4 regions of the Bacillus sp. JJ1503 genome follow, and region 3 is predicted to be linked to each of the others. Evidence: riboswitches for the same ligand, from Rfam matches in the RefSeq annotation. Region 3 holds a riboswitch; each other region holds the start of a gene.
The links. A riboswitch is a leader RNA that binds a small molecule or an ion and turns the genes downstream of it on or off. The one in region 3 is predicted to bind S-adenosylmethionine.
Positions count from the first base shown of each region.

Region 1: another riboswitch for S-adenosylmethionine. It lies ahead of metE (5-methyltetrahydropteroyltriglutamate--homocysteine S-methyltransferase); the one in region 3 lies ahead of V7149_RS12575 (O-acetylhomoserine aminocarboxypropyltransferase/cysteine synthase family protein).
Region 2: another riboswitch for S-adenosylmethionine. It lies ahead of V7149_RS07350 (MetQ/NlpA family ABC transporter substrate-binding protein); the one in region 3 lies ahead of V7149_RS12575 (O-acetylhomoserine aminocarboxypropyltransferase/cysteine synthase family protein).
Region 4: another riboswitch for S-adenosylmethionine. It lies ahead of V7149_RS08325 (homoserine dehydrogenase); the one in region 3 lies ahead of V7149_RS12575 (O-acetylhomoserine aminocarboxypropyltransferase/cysteine synthase family protein).

Region 1 is NZ_JBALOZ010000113.1:8,587-12,584, reverse strand. Features, by position in the region: gene metE (5-methyltetrahydropteroyltriglutamate--homocysteine S-methyltransferase) at 174-2,474, opposite strand; cobalamin riboswitch at 2,627-2,816, opposite strand; SAM riboswitch class I at 2,887-2,996, opposite strand; gene V7149_RS09975 (ABC transporter permease) at 3,297-3,998, shown strand, end outside.
Region 2 is NZ_JBALOZ010000079.1:3,317-7,314, forward strand. Features, by position in the region: gene V7149_RS07345 (methionine ABC transporter ATP-binding protein) at 1-962, opposite strand, end outside; gene V7149_RS07350 (MetQ/NlpA family ABC transporter substrate-binding protein) at 1,203-2,009, opposite strand; SAM riboswitch class I at 2,104-2,213, opposite strand; gene V7149_RS07355 (trypsin-like peptidase domain-containing protein) at 2,595-3,959, shown strand.
Region 3 is NZ_JBALOZ010000148.1:13-4,010, forward strand. Features, by position in the region: gene V7149_RS12575 (O-acetylhomoserine aminocarboxypropyltransferase/cysteine synthase family protein) at 87-1,403, opposite strand; SAM riboswitch class I at 1,513-1,612, opposite strand; gene V7149_RS12580 (hypothetical protein) at 1,704-2,057, opposite strand; gene V7149_RS12585 (MFS transporter) at 2,209-3,477, opposite strand; gene V7149_RS12590 (thioredoxin family protein) at 3,613-3,921, opposite strand; gene V7149_RS12595 (toprim domain-containing protein) at 3,928-3,998, opposite strand, start outside.
Region 4 is NZ_JBALOZ010000087.1:26,183-30,180, forward strand. Features, by position in the region: gene V7149_RS08315 (ABC transporter ATP-binding protein) at 1-386, opposite strand, end outside; gene V7149_RS08320 (ABC transporter ATP-binding protein) at 383-1,375, opposite strand; SAM riboswitch class I at 1,870-1,976, shown strand; gene V7149_RS08325 (homoserine dehydrogenase) at 2,114-3,319, shown strand; gene V7149_RS08330 (helix-turn-helix domain-containing protein) at 3,520-3,998, opposite strand, start outside.

The DNA of each region.
Region 1 (3,998 bases), on a different contig from region 3:
ATCAATTCTTATTTCTATTTTTTAAGTATTATTACTTGAAGATTGGGGGACTGGCTAACAAAGAAGTCAAAGTTTTTTTGCTTTGATCAATATGTAAATGTAGGTCGACCAATGTCCATAAGACTAGCAAAAGGTGCTTAGTCAAATAGGCCGACCGATGTTTTACTACCGAATCATTGCTTCTTAGTCACAAGTAATTTTCCTCTTGTTTGTTCCGCTGCTTCAACCATTACCTTAAGTGCTGCGATGGTCTCAGCCTCGCCGCGTGTTTTTAAACCGCAATCCGGATTAATCCAGAAAAGCTTTGGATCAAGGACTTGAAGGGCACGATCAATATTTGCCAGAAGCTCGTCAAGTTCAGGTACACGCGGGCTATGAATATCATATACACCAAGGCCAATCCCTTTATCATACGTATTATTTTCAAATGCATAAATAAGTTCACCGTGACTTCTTGAAGTTTCGATTGAAATCACATCTGCATCGAGGGCATGAATCGCGTCAATAATTTCTTCAAAATCGGAGTAACACATATGGGTATGAATTTGTGTTTCATTTTGTACAGCTGTCGTTGCAAGCTTAAATGCATAGACTGCTGCGCTAAGATAACTCTCCCACTTTTCACGCTTTAATGGCAGCCCTTCACGAATGGCCGGCTCATCAACTTGAATCATACGGATTCCGCTTTTTTCAAGTTCTTCGATTTCTTTTCGAAGCGCAAGCGCAATTTGATTGGCAACGTCGTATCGCGAAATATCGTCACGTACAAACGACCAGTTTAAAATAGTAATTGGACCTGTCAGCATACCTTTTACAGGCTTGTCTGTTAATGATTGGGCATAAAGGGTTTCTTCAACTGTCATTGGCTCTTTAAATGATACGTCTCCGTAAATAAGAGGCGGCTTTACGCAACGCGATCCATATGATTGCACCCAGCCAAATTTTGTGAATACAAATCCATCTAATTTTTCCCCGAAATATTCGACCATATCTGTACGTTCAAACTCTCCATGCACCAGTACGTCAATGCCAAGCTCTTCCTGTATCTCAATCCACTTTTTAATTTCAGCTTGAATAAAATGTTTATAATCTGCATTTGTTAACTCGCCTTTACGCCATTTTAATCGTTGTTTTCTTACTTCCTGTGTCTGCGGAAAGCTTCCAATGGTTGTTGTCGGCAAGAGCGGCAATTGGAAGGTCTTCTCTTGAAGCCTCTGGCGTACTTGAAAAGGAGCTTCACGTTCTGCCTTATAGGCATGTAAGTATTGGATGGATTCTTGAACTGCTTTATTGTTTCGAAAAGAAGATTGATTTAATAAAGCAATAGATTTTGTACTTTTTAGAATGTCATTCTGTATTGCTTCTTTTCCATCATGAATCCCTTTTGAGAGTGTAACGACTTCATACAGCTTTTCATCTGCAAATGATAATGCATCACTTAGAATCTTATCGAGTACATCTTCGCTTTTAACCGTCACAGGTACATGCAATAAGCTTGATGAAGGCTGTGCGATCAAACGATTTTTGGAAACAAACTGTCCAATTTCTTCAAGGAACGAATATTGTTTTTCAAGGTTGGCACGCCAAATATTGCGGCCGTCAATGATTCCAGCAGCAAGCACCTTATCCTTTGGGTACCCATACTTTTTCAAAGCTTCAAGATTTTTCCCTTGGTCATGTACAAAATCAAACCCAATGCCGTGAACAGGGAGGGAGATGATGTCTTCATAAAATTCAACGGCTTCAAAATACGTTTGTAAAATGACTTTTACATGTGGAGCTGCTTCATACAATGCTTGATAAACATTTTTAAATAAGGCCATTAAATCTTTTGAAATAGAAGTGGAAAGGATCGGCTCGTCTATTTGTACCCATTCTACGCCTTCATCCTGAAGTTCTCGTAAAGTTTCAGCATAAAGCGGTACGAATTGATTAACCTTTTCCTTAAATTGACTTGCTTTATAGCCTTTTGCCAAAGAAACAAATGAAATAGGCCCCAAAATGACAGGCTTACCTTCAATATTAAGCTTTTGCTTAGCTTCTTTATAAAATTGGAGAGGACGGTTTTCTACTAGTGCAGGCTCAGCTTCGTCCAGCTCTGGAACAATATAGTGATAGTTAGTGTTAAACCATTTCGTCATTTCAGATGCAACTGCACCTTTCGTTCCACGCGCTATATTAAAATATGTTTCTAGAGATACTTTCCCTCCAGAATAGCCAAAACGCTTTGGCACTAATCCAAACATGACAGCTGTATCAAGGACATGATCATACAAGCTAAAATCTCCAACCGGGATTAAGTCAATTCCTTGATCAATCTGCTTTTGCAGATGCTGAAGGCGAATTTGTTCCATTTGCTTCAAAAACTCGTCTTTTTCTAATTGACCTGCCCAATACAGCTCGAGGCTTTTTTTCCATTCGCGTTTTTCTCCAATTCTTGGATAACCTAAATTCGAGTTTCTTACATGGCTCATCGTTTCCTACACTCCTAATTTTTAATTTTTTCTCAACAAAAAATCTCTCTTTTCAAGTAGAAAAGAGAGATTCATACGCATAGCTAACTAGAGTTGAGACATAATGGTTTTCTCAACACGTATTCTTCACTCCCCTCTATATCCTCGTAGAGTACAAGCATATACAACAGGCAGGTCTCCTGACTTAGGTTCATCGCTTCTTATCCCTTCCCATTTCCAAATGAAATAGTGGTTCCTGATAAGCTGCTCCCCATTACAGTGGCGGGACCGTGTCGGAATTTCACCGGACTTCCCTTTTAAGCTGAGAAAAAAATTAACAGCACCTGATGCATTCGTTTATTAAATTTTTTAAAGGAAAAATAAAAGCCTCTCAAAATAAAAGAGAGGCTTGTACTCCTACTGAAGGAGTCCTCTCTTATTTGCCAAAGCAATATGCTTTGCAGGAATTAGCACCTTTTCAATAAGTAATTGAATGGTTGCCGGGCTTCACAGGGCCAGTCCCTCCACCTCTCTGAATAAGAGTTGTTAATATTTTTAAATGTTTTGAATTTAATAGCCATGTTAGCATGGTAAAGATAAGTTGTCAAAGAATTTTGGAAAAACACTACAAAAGTAGTGTAAGTGAAAAAGGATTAGGGGAGTTAATAAATTTATCATGAGTAAAAGCAGTAGTTAAGCACGATTCTTATGATAATGATAATTACTTTCAATTAGTCGTTGACAATCATTTCCTGCCTGCTATAATAACAATTGTGAGTATTAGTGATAATGATTTTCAGTATCATTAAAACTTACGAAAATGTTTACTTATTGGAGATAGTTATGAAAAAAAGATATCTTATCGTCTCGCTCATTGTACTTTCAATCCTATCCTTATTTGTTGGAGTGAGCCATATTACACCGAAGGATTTGCTAAATCTGCAATCTGATGAAACTCAAATCTTTCTTATCAGCCGATTGCCAAGATTATTAGCGATCCTATTTGCAGGAGCGGGGATGAGTATTGCAGGGTTAATTATGCAGCAACTCAGCCGGAATAAATTTGTTTCCCCTACAACAGCGGGCACACTTGACGCCACTAGACTTGGGATTTTAGTGTCAATGCTGTTGTTTGCGAATGCGTCCCTTCTTGAGAAAATGATTGTAGCCTTTGTATTTGCGCTTGCCGGCACGCTTTTGTTTATGCAATTGCTCGATCGAATTAAATTTAAGGACGCAATCTTTATTCCGCTTGTTGGTTTAATGTTTGGAAACATCTTGTCTTCGATTACGACTTTTTTTGCCTATCGGGCAGATGTTATTCAAAATATGTCTGCATGGCTCCAGGGTGATTTTTCAATGATTATGAAGGGACGATATGAGCTTCTTTACATAACGATTCCATTGTTAGCGGTGGCCTATTTATTTGCTAATCGCTTTACGGTAGCAGGTATGGGGGAAGATTTTTCGAAAAACTTAGGTATGTCCTATAAACGGGTTGTGAATTTTGGACTTATTCTTGTTGCACTAATAACGGTTACCGTC
Region 2 (3,998 bases), on a different contig from region 3:
GAATCATCCACATCATGCTGTTCACCAATGAGATGGACAACAATATTGCCGACAATGCCGTTTTTCAATTCAAGAATATTCGCAGTTAAAATATTCGGCTGAACTTTAAATTGCTGGCTTACTCTCGCCAAAAGCGGTTGTCCCGTACTTTCTCCGACAAAAGTGAGACGGGAAACCTTGCCGGTTACATTAAGCTGGCTGATTAAGGAAGGTGACAGTTTACGCTGACTGATTGTATTTAAAAACTTCTTCGTAGTCTGTTGTTGAGGCTTTGTAAATAAATTGATTGTCGAGCCTTGTTCAACAACTTCACCATTTTCCATGACAGATACATGGTCACAGATTTTTTGGATAACATTCATTTCATGTGTGATCAGCAGAATAGTAATCCCTAGTTCTTGATTGATTTTTAAAAGTAATTCCAGGATTGAATCCGTTGTCTCAGGATCAAGGGCACTTGTTGCTTCATCACTTAGTAAAATTTCAGGCTCTTGGGCAAGTGCACGGGCAATCGCAACCCGCTGCTTTTGCCCGCCGGAAAGTTGGCTTGGATATGATTGATGCTTATCAGCCAGTCCAACGATATCCAAATATTTGATAACACGGTCATTTGTTTCTGTTTTGTTGTAGCCTAATAATTTTAGGGGGATGGCGATATTATCATATACGGTGGCTGTTTTTAGGAGGTTGAAACCTTGGAAAATCATGCCGATTCTTTTTCGGACATCGCGCAATTGGTTGAGCGACAAAGAAGTAGCTTCTTTGCCGCCAATAAATACTTTTCCGCTCGTAGGCTTCTCCAATAAATTTACACAGCGTATCAATGTGCTCTTACCAGCACCGCTATAGCCGATCACCCCATGAATTTCACCTTTTTTCACATGAAGATTCACATCTTTAACTGCTTTGACAATCCCTTTTTTCGACTCAAAGGATTTTGAAACATGTTCTAATATAATCATGGGGGCTTTTCCTTTCTGAGCTATCTTTGCTTGACCGAAAACCTGTCTAGCAAACTCACTTTCTTGGACAACTTCTATCAAATTACCGAAAGTCTGTCCAGGAAACTATCTTTATTGGACAGCTTTTATCGAAATCTCAATATCCTGTCCAGGAAACTCACTTTCTTGGACAGCTTTCATCAAAATACCGAAAACCTGTCCAATAAACTCGCCTTCTTGGACTGCTTTCATAAATTTCTATTAAAAACCAGGGATGATGGATCCGCGGAATTCTTCTTCGATGAATTTTTTAACTTTTTCACTCTGATAAGCGTTCACCAATTTTTTAACGACAGGATCGTTTTCGTTTTCCGCTCTGACAACAATATAATTCACATATGGAGAGTTAGTTGATTCTAAAATAAATGCATCTTCTTTCGGATAAAGACCCGCAGCGATTGCAAAGTTTGTATTAATGGCTGCAGCATCGACTTCGCCTAATTGTTTTGGAATTTGTGCTGCGTCAAGTTCAATGAACTCAAGATTCTTTGGATTTTCCACCACATCATGAATAGAGGCTGTTTCTTCTTTGCCTTCTTCAAGCTTAATGTGGCCATTTTCTTGTAAGATGAAAAGTGCACGTGCTCCATTTGTCGGATCGTTTGGCAGACCAAATTTCGCTCCGTCTGGAAGATCTTCAAAGCTTTTATATTTTTCTGAGTAAATCCCCATTGGATTAAGAATCGTTTTCCCAACTGGTACTAATGTAGTTCCATGATCATCATTAAATTTTTCAAGAAAAGGCTTATGCTGATAGCTGTTAACATCTAAGTCGCCTTCATCTAAAGCTGTATTTGGAAGGACGTAGTCAGTAAAAGATTTAATTTCCAACTCAAGTCCGTCTTCTGCAGCCACTTCTTTAACCACTTCCAATATTTGAGCATGCGGACCGTCCGTTGCTCCAATGACTAGCTTCTTCTCGTTCAGTGCCCCGCTGCTTTCTTTACTGCAAGCAGCAATAAACAATGTCATACCAAGTAATGCTAAAACCATTCCAAACTTCTTCACTTTATTGTTCCTCCTGTGTAGTTGTATTGGAAGAAGAAAAAATAAAAAGCCTCTCCATCAAAAAAGAGAGGCTTTATGTATACATAAAAATCCTCTCTTATCTTTCAAAACAATGAATGTTTTGCAGGATTTAGCACCAATCTATTAAACATAGACGGTTGCCGAGCTTCATCGGGCCAGTCCCTCAGCTACTCTTGATAAGAGATAAACTATTTAATTTTTCAAATTCCTTAGATACAAACTTTACTCTCATTTAATCATATTGTCAACAAGATTTAGAAAAATGACTAATTTAGGCCCACTTTTTCATTCTTTGAAGTAAAAGGCCGTCCGTCCTTTTATTTTCCCCTGTTACAAAATCAGTCATATAATGTATTAAATAGGTTCCATAGTGATTATTTGTTTTTAATAGTAACTCATTCAAATAATTTCTACGGAAAGCATCGTTCCAGTCCTAGAACTTTATTTTATCTCTTTCCCCTACTTCCACTTCATTTCACCCCAATATTTTCCTTTTAAACTAGGAACTTTTGCAAAATTAAATTATAATTACACTAGATAACTATTTGAATCGGGAGTATGGATATGATAGTGAGAACTAAGCCTTTAAAGTTTAAATTGAAAGAAACACGAAATCCTCTCGAAGATTTTATGTTCCTTAGCAAAATTGATCATTCTGCCGTTACGAAAGAAGTTATTTTTCTTAGGTACATCGGAATTCCTGACACTGTTCAGCATTACATTGAAAACATTCTGAAAATAGACCGCTGTTTTTCATCAAGTGTGCCGGCTGTTCCTTACTTACGACTGCAGCGACTTGAAGGTATTTCAAACAAAAATGAAATTTCCAGACTTACAAAGGTTTGGGAGGAATGGGATGCAATCACCAATGTTGCTGTCATGAATCCTCATTTACTTCATCAAACACCCCTTTGCAGCCAATTAAATAACGATAGCCTTGAATGGACAAAAAAACTTATTTTTGTGGAGATTCTGTCCAAGTATAGAACATTGCATCCACAATCCAATGACACACAAATTAAAAACTTTGCAGTTAAATTTTTGAATTGGATAGAAATTTATTTACCTAAGCTTTTTGAAGGTACAAGCATATCTCCAAAAGTGGTTTTTATCGGAGATATTAAGCTTCATGAGCTATTATTCTTGTATTTCCTGTCCCGTCTTGGCTGTGATATTTGCTATATGAACCCGAAAGAAGATATGGTTCATTTGTATCCTGAGATAGAAAAATTCTCAACTTTATATAAATTCAGCACACTGAATTCAGATCAGATAACTATTCCTGATTTGACAGCACCTTCAAGCATCTCTGCTAAAGAAAATCTGAAACAAATTCCAACTAAGAGCAGAGAATTCAGCTATGAGGAGCTGGCAGGTCTATCGAACTCCGTAGTCATGATTAAAAGTTTTGATGAGCATAATAAAATATTATGCAGCGGCTCTGGTGTTGTCATTCATAGCAAAGGGTATATCTTAACGAATCTGCATGTGGTTGCGGGCGGTCATCTTTTTTCGGTGCTCTACGAGAATGAAACCGAAGAATATCTAACAGGAAATTTCATTAAATATCATCAGCAATATGACCTGGCTATTATTAAGGTTGATAAAAATTGTGCTCCTCTCCCTGTAAAAACGGATGGCAACTTAGTGCGAGGACAAAAAATTGTAGCTATCGGCAGCCCATTAGGATTGTTTAATTCCGTCTCCGATGGCATTGTATCCGGTTTCCGGGAAATTAAGGATATCCCTATGATCCAATTCACTGCTCCAATCTCTGACGGAAGCTCTGGCGGCGCCTTGCTGGATATGTACGGAAGGCTAGTGGGGCTAATCACTGCGGGCTTTGACAAGGGACAAAATTTAAATTTAGCCGTACCTGCGGAAAATATATATCATTTTGGGCGGAATTTTATTGAGCATACGGACTAGGTTTCGCAAATAAATTGAGTGGTTTCGTAAACAAAGTGG
Region 3 (3,998 bases):
GATATCGTATCATGGTATAAAGAGGGCGTCAACGGTAAAAAATTGGAATTATATATCTTTTTACTTATATTTTATGCCTTAAATAATTATGCTTTTGCAGTTAGCGAGGCAATACCTGTTGCTGCCTCAATTGCTTGCTCTAAATCTTCAATAAGGTCTTCAACATTTTCAATTCCGATAGATAGGCGGACTAGATCCTCAGGAACGCCTGCTGCCTTAAGCCCTTCTGTATCAAGCTGCTGATGCGTTGTACTTGCCGGGTGAATAACTAAGCTTTTCGCATCGCCAACGTTTGCAACATGTGCCCATAGCTCAAGATTATTAATGAAAGCCGCTCCAGCTTCTCTTCCGCCTTCGATTCCAAATACGACTACAGAACCTGCACCCTTCGGCAAATACTTATCCGCTAATGCTTTATCCGGATGATTGTCACTTCCAGGATACAGAACCCAATTAATAGCTGGATGAGCTTCTAAATATTCTACCACTTTCTTCGTATTAGCAATATGCTCCTTCATCCGCACATGAAGTGTTTCAAGTCCAAGTGTAAATTGGAACGCATTTTGCGGGCTTAATGCAGGACCAAGGTCTCTAAGAAGTTGAACTCTAGCTTTAATAATATAGGCAACGGCACCTAATGCCTCACTATACACAAGGTTATTATAGCTTGGGTCTGGCTGAGTGAATCCAGGGAATTTAGGAGAATTCCAATCGAACTTTCCACCGTCTACAATGATTCCTCCAGTTGTTGTTCCATTTCCCAGCAGCCATTTTGTAGCGGAGTGGACGACAATATCCGCTCCAAATTCTATCGGTCTGCATAAATATGGAGTCGCGAATGTATTGTCAATAATAAGTGGAACCCCATTCTCGTGTGCGATTTCCGCTACCTTTTCGATATCTAACACCTTTAAGCTTGGATTTCCAATCGTTTCAGCAAAGACAGCCTTTGTTTTTTCAGTAATCGCTTTTCGGAAGTTTTCAGGATCCTCAGGGTCGACAAATTTTACTTTAATGCCGTATTTAGGCAGTGTCACAGCAAACAGATTATAAGTTCCCCCATAAAGGTTCGAGGCTGAAACAATTTCATCCCCAGCTTCAGCAATGTTCAAAATGGCTAGTGTAATGGCGGCCATTCCGCTAGCCACCGCTAGGGCACCAACTCCCCCTTCTAACAAGGCAACCCTTTCTTCAAAAACTGTAGTAGTTGGGTTGTGAATACGAGTATAAATATACCCAGTTTCCTTCAAGCCAAATAAATTAGCTGCATGTTCTGTGTTTTTAAATTGATAAGCATTGTTTTGGTAAATTGGCACAGCTCTTGCCCCTGTTACAGGATCCGGCTGAAGGCCCCCATGTACACCTAATGTCTCAAATCGATAGTTCTTTTGTTTTTCTGACATTTTTCATCTCTCCCTTTTTCATGTGCAAATGTTTGATTTACTAATTCTTTTACTTATAAAAGAAGAGTTGAAAAAACCCTCTTCATAAGAAGAGGGTTGATATCATCTCTTCTTATCTATCAGAGCAATTACTCTGCTGGAATTGGCACCGTGTAAATACCGGTTGCCGGGCTTCGTAGGGCCAGTCCCTCCACCTCTCTTGATAAGAATATTTAATTGTTATACTTAAGTTATTATAGCGATACTATCATATTGATTTTAGGCAGTCAAGGTATATTTTAGAAATTTCTGATTTAATAATTATTTTTTACATAAAATGAAAAGAGATTCTAACAGCAATATTTTACGGAAGGTTGAATCGACTGATACCTTCTTCCACCTTATTGCCTCTCTTAATTTTTCATTTCCTGTTAAAATGGCATGAATGCTTTCTTTAGATCCTGATATGATGGCATCAAATTGTTGTTTCTGAATATCTGGATAAATGGAAATATGGCCATCCAGAAATTTTAACGGAACCTCTATATCCCCGGCTTTGATACAAATTAATAAGGAGGAATCAGCTAACAATTTCTGTAAATGCGATTTACTCTTAACCTCTTCAATAAATGAAGCAGCCATCTTTTCCATTTCCATCACCTCTAAAACGAACATATTATTTTTTCTTCTGTATCTACATTCAACAAAAGCAACGACATCCCTCTTATTTCTGTTCGACACAATAAAAGCAAAAAAAAGACAATGCCTCGACTATTTTCAGCATTGTCTTTCATTTCCCGAGAAATATATCTTTTATTTGCATGTATTAAACTGCATTAACGGTGGATACCGCTTTTTTTGTCTTATTATGGTTCTTAAATACTAGATAAAAATAAATCGATCCTACTAGATATAACGAAGCTGTAATAGAAAAAACAAGCGCATATCCCCAATAGGACCCATACTTTATCACAATCCCTGTAGATACAGGGCCCATTGTTGCCCACCCTAAATTAAATACCATTTGGTTTACAGAATTCGCTAAACCTTTATAGGAGTCACCTACTTTAGACATCATGAGCGACATTTGGATGGGGTTTCCCGCATTCATCAACGCCTGTCTAAATAAAAATCCGAGTGCGGCTAGTAATAAATTTTCCGTGTATGCTGTGAGAAGGAGAAATGGCAGTGACATGAGTTGAAGAATGACTACAGCCTTCACCTCCCCTACCTTTCGAACAACAATTGGTCCAATGATCATAGCAACCGCTGTTGCAGCCTGACCCATTGAAATAATGAAACCGATTGCTGAGTTGGAAGCAGAAAAACGATCTGCAAAATATAGATTGAGATAGGGAATCACTAATCCAGCACCAATTCCGATGAGAAGCTGTGCAATTGCAAAAAGCCCTATCATTTTAAAGCCATCACTTTTATAAAATTTCTTCTTATATGTTGTTTGCTTCTCTTGAATTTTGGCAGTTGAAGAACTAGTTTCCTTAAATCGTGTAATTGGCAGTACACCTATAAGAAAGAAAATACCCCCAATTATTAGTGTAATTCGAATACTAGTCAATGATGTTGTAAAAAATGAAAATAAATCTGTTAAGATTCCGCCGCTTAAATTTCCAATAACATTAGCTCCTGTCATAACCGCGAAATGCATACTAAATAAATGGACCCGCTGTTCAGACTTAGAGTTCTCAGCAAGCCAAGGGATAAGCGAAACTTGAAGAAATGCAGACGTTATTCCCGTTAAAAAGGCAAACAAAAGCAGAAGTGATTGGATTTCAATGACACCTCGAAATAACAGCACAATGCCAGTTGCAGTTGCTCCAAAGAGCATAGCTTTTTTTCTCCCCATCCGGTCACTCATAATGCCCGCAGGAACAAGAATTAGAGCCGTGGCCAATGCAGTCATGGAGATGACCTGACCGTTCAATCTTTCAGTAAAGCCTAACTCCCGAATGTAAAAATTGTAAATAACCATAAAAATTCCAAAACCAATCTGCGTATAGACATTTGCCCAGATGGCCTGCCTAATATTATGATTATATCCTTTAATCTGGCTTGCCCATTCTCTATAAAATGTCATATAGTTTCTCCTCGAAAAAATATTTCGTATCCCTAAATATAATACATAAATATGGAAGCACTTGTAAATAAATAATCAGTGAATGTTTAGAAAATAAAACCAAAATAAAAATACCAGGCAAAATGACCTGGCATTTTAAAGAACACTCTTTATTCTATCTAATAAATAGGGAACAGAATGAAAAGCGTACAGTTTATCCTGAATATGTCCATCTTTAATCATGATGAGGCAAGGCACACTTTCTACCTCTAGCTGCTCAGCGAATTCAGACATATAGTTTAAATCGGCTTTCCCAATTAGATGATCAGGCAGCAGTTGTTCTATAACTGTTAACATTTTACTGGCTAGCTGACACGTACCGCATAAAGGAGTATAAAGATATACCAAACCTGATTTGTGATTCTTGATAAGCTTTTCAAATTCCTCCCGTGACCATTCCTGCAATGATTCTCATCCTTTATCCAAAAACTCTGTGTATACATCTATATTAGCCGATAATAACACGGTAGCAAGATGATGTT
Region 4 (3,998 bases), on a different contig from region 3:
CCGAAATTAATAAGCGGTTCTTCAATAATATTTTTGACCTTCATTCGGGGATTAAGGGAAGCAAAAGGATCTTGAAACACAATTTGGATATCTTTCCTTAACCGTCTCATTTCACTTTTATTAAGTTCAGCGATATTTTTCCCTTGAAAAAAGATATTTCCCTCGGTTGGTTCAAGAAGTCTGAGAATGGTTCTGCCCGTGGTGCTTTTTCCGCAGCCTGACTCTCCGACAATCCCGAATGTTTCGCCTTTCTTCACTTCAAACGAAACCCCATCAACTGCCTTAACATGCTTCATTGTTCTATTTCCGAAAACACCACCTTTAATAGGAAAGTGTTTTTTTAGATTTTCAACCTTTAATAATACATTGTTGTCCAGTTCTGTCATGTTGAGGTCACCTCCGATTCACCATGTTCATAAATCCAACACTTCACCTTTGAACCATTATCCATTTCAAATAACGGAGGAACTTCTTTGCATCTTTCATGCGCAAATGAGCATCTTGGTGCAAACCTGCAACCAGCAGGCATTTTACCCGGAGCTGGAACAATTCCAGGAATGGAAGATAGATATTCTTTCTGTTCATTAATATCCGGCAATGAGGCTAGAAGCCCTTTCGTGTAAGGGTGGCGTGCCTTATCGAAAAGATCAACAACTTGCGACTCTTCTACAACCTCTCCCGCATACATAACAATCACTCTGTCACACATCTCCGCCACAACTCCGAGATCATGTGTGATGAGAACAATGGACATATGCAGCTGGTCTTGCAATTTCTTCATTAATTCTAAGATTTGCGCCTGGATTGTTACATCGAGAGCCGTTGTAGGCTCGTCTGCTATAAGGACTTCCGGATTACAGGAAAGAGCCATTGCAATCATCACTCTTTGACGCATCCCTCCAGAAAGCTGGTGAGGATATTCATTCAGTACTTGTTCCGGTCTTGGAATACCGACAAGTTTAAGCATTTCCAAAGCGCGGTCTCTCGCCTCTTTTTTCGAGATGCTTTCGTGGTTTAAAACCATTTCATTTATTTGATCCCCAATCCTGTGGACCGGGTTCAATGAGCTCATTGGCTCCTGGAAAATCATCGAAATCTTTTTCCCGCGGATTTTCCTCCAATCCTTCTTGGCGAAATCCTTGAAATTTAGGCTGCCGAGGCGAATATTTCCTTCAAGCCTCTCAACGCCTGGAGGTAAAAGACCCATTAATGAAAGAGACGTCATACTTTTTCCGCAGCCCGATTCTCCAACAATTCCAAGTGTTTCACCTTTACGGAGGTGGAAGCTTATTCCATTCACAATGGCTATCTTCCGATTATCTTCATCTTTAATTCCAACTTTTAGCTCGTCTACTTCTAAAACTTTTTGAACCATTATGACACTCCTAACGGTTTCATTATTTGAAATGCGATTTCATTTTTTTGATAATTTAAATTTTACATAAGAATCCCCCAATTTTCAATAGTTTTTAATTAATAAATATTAATTGATTGATATAATAAGGGGAACCCTCTTGTTTCTTTCATTCATGCAGAAAAGTTGTACGAAGATGGTGAAATTGCAGGGGAGTTGTTTTAATATCATCATTAATCATAGTGGTTGTCTGAAAAGTAGAAATCCCCTAAAAAGTAAAAATGTATTATGTTGATATATCAAAACTTCATAAAATATAAGGGGCATTCTAAAGTTCGAAATACGATTTTCTGGATTCTCTCGTTGGTTTCTCTGCTTGGTTTTGCAGGAATAGCGGTCGTTAGTGTGGATGGATTGACCGTACATCAGCAAGAGCGTAATTGCCAAAGCAACCTTTATATTGACGTAACCCCTTTAAATCGATATGATAATAAATAATTTCATAATTGCTAATCTTCTTATCAAGAGAGGTGGAGGGACTGACCCTGCGAAGCCTCGGCAACCAGCATATGTATGCACGGTGCCAATTTCAGAGGAATGATCACAATTCCGAAGATGAGAAGGTGGAACGGATTTTGTTATTTCATTCTTGCTCCCCCTTCTGTCTTTATATGCAGAGGGGGTTTTTTATTTTTCCATCTATGGCAATTTGCCTTATTCATAGCAAATTGACTACAAATTAACAGGAGGAATGCATACATGTCAGCCATTCATATTGCATTATTAGGATACGGTACCGTTGGGAAGGGTGTCTATCAGACTGTCCAATCACATCAGAAGAAGCTCCAAGCCCTATTTGGGAAAAAAGTGAAGATCGTTGGAATTCTTGTGAAAAATATAAATAAACATAACAAACCGGATAAGGATGTTCTTTTAACCGATGACTTCGAAAAAATCATTACACTTGAACAGCTTGATGTAGTGATTGATGCCATTGTTGGAAAAGAGCCAAGCTTTTCCTATTTGCAGCAGGCAATTAAACGGGGTTGCCAAGTTATTACGGCTAACAAGGAAATGTTTGCCCATCACGGGGAGCAATTAAAACAGTTAGCAAGTGAAAATGGTGTTTCGCTCGGCTTTGAAGCAACGGTCGCTGGCGGGATTCCTGTAATCCAAACACTTAAGCAATTGCTAAATGTAAACAACATCGAAAAAGTTCAAGGCATTCTTAACGGAACCTCTAATTTTATTTTGACAAAAATGAGAGAAGAAAACTTACCATTTGTGTCAGCATTGAAGCTAGCACAGGAAAAAGGCTATGCCGAAGCGGATCCAACCAATGATGTAGACGGCTATGATGCCTTCTACAAAGCGGTGATCTTAAGTGAGATTGCATTTGGGGAGGCACCGAACTGGGATGAGTCGATCAGAGAGGGAATTCGGGGAATCACTCCTGAGCAAATTGAAATCTTTTCATCATTAGGGTTTCGCTTTAAACATGTCGCCTCGATTGAACGAACTTCTAGTGGAATTCTCTGCACCGTAAAACCTGTACTTGTGAATGAACAGCATCCCTTTTACCATGTGGAAGGTGTCCAAAATGCTGTTTCCATTGACGGGGATATTGTTGGGAATATTAGCCTTCAAGGTCCAGGGGCGGGAATGCTTCCAACAGCAAGCGCGATAATCGAGGACTTGGCACATATCAATAAAGAAAGCTCACCTCGGGCATATACCAAACAAAAGATAGAAGGAAATGAGGCTCCTACTCTTTCTTTTTGGGCAATCGGCGGTGATGTAAATGCCTCGATTCTGCCCACTCCTATTGAAGTAATTGAAAGAATTCATCCAAATGTATTAATCGTTCGAGCACCTGAAGAGGCCATATACGCGATTCATTTGCCAAATGTGCATGTCTATCAAATTCTTGGGGATGTGGCGTTTAGGGGTGTGGTTGTGAGTTAGGAATAGTTGATTTTTGAATTAAAAACAGGAGGGACACTTTAAGCTGTTGCTCCTGGTTTTTAATTTTGAGTGATGAATGAATTTCATAATTTCAATCCCTTGTCTCCCAAGCAATTCAAGGCATGAAAAAAGGAGCACCTCCCCAAATTCTTGTATAATGTAAGTGATTAATTAAGAACATTTTTATCTTTACCCCCGCACTAACTTTCACTTATTTGATGAAGCTTATCCTTTAAGAATGGATAAAGATCGACAGCCAAATGAATGTTTAGAAATTGGTGACTATCCGAAAGGTTTATTGAAAGTATTTCTTCGATTCTTTTTAATCGATAGGTGAGCGTATTCGTATGGACATGGATGGATTCCGCTGCTTCTTTTACATTTTGGTTATGTTCAAAATAGGCGAAAAGCGACGGGAGTAACTCACCTTTTCGGGCTTGGTCATAAGCTATAAGCGGGCCGAGCACTTCGTTGAGGAAATCAATGAGATCCTCCTCTGAATTTTGGAAAAGAAGCCTGTGAACACCGAGGTCTTTATAACTGATGACTTCCCCTTTTTTCCCATAGCTATGAAGAATTTGAAGACATTTTGCTGCTTCCTGCATGGATTTGGATGCCTTCAATAAACTCGAATGAATTCTTCCAATCCCAATAGAAATGGTCGTTCCCCAATTTTTCA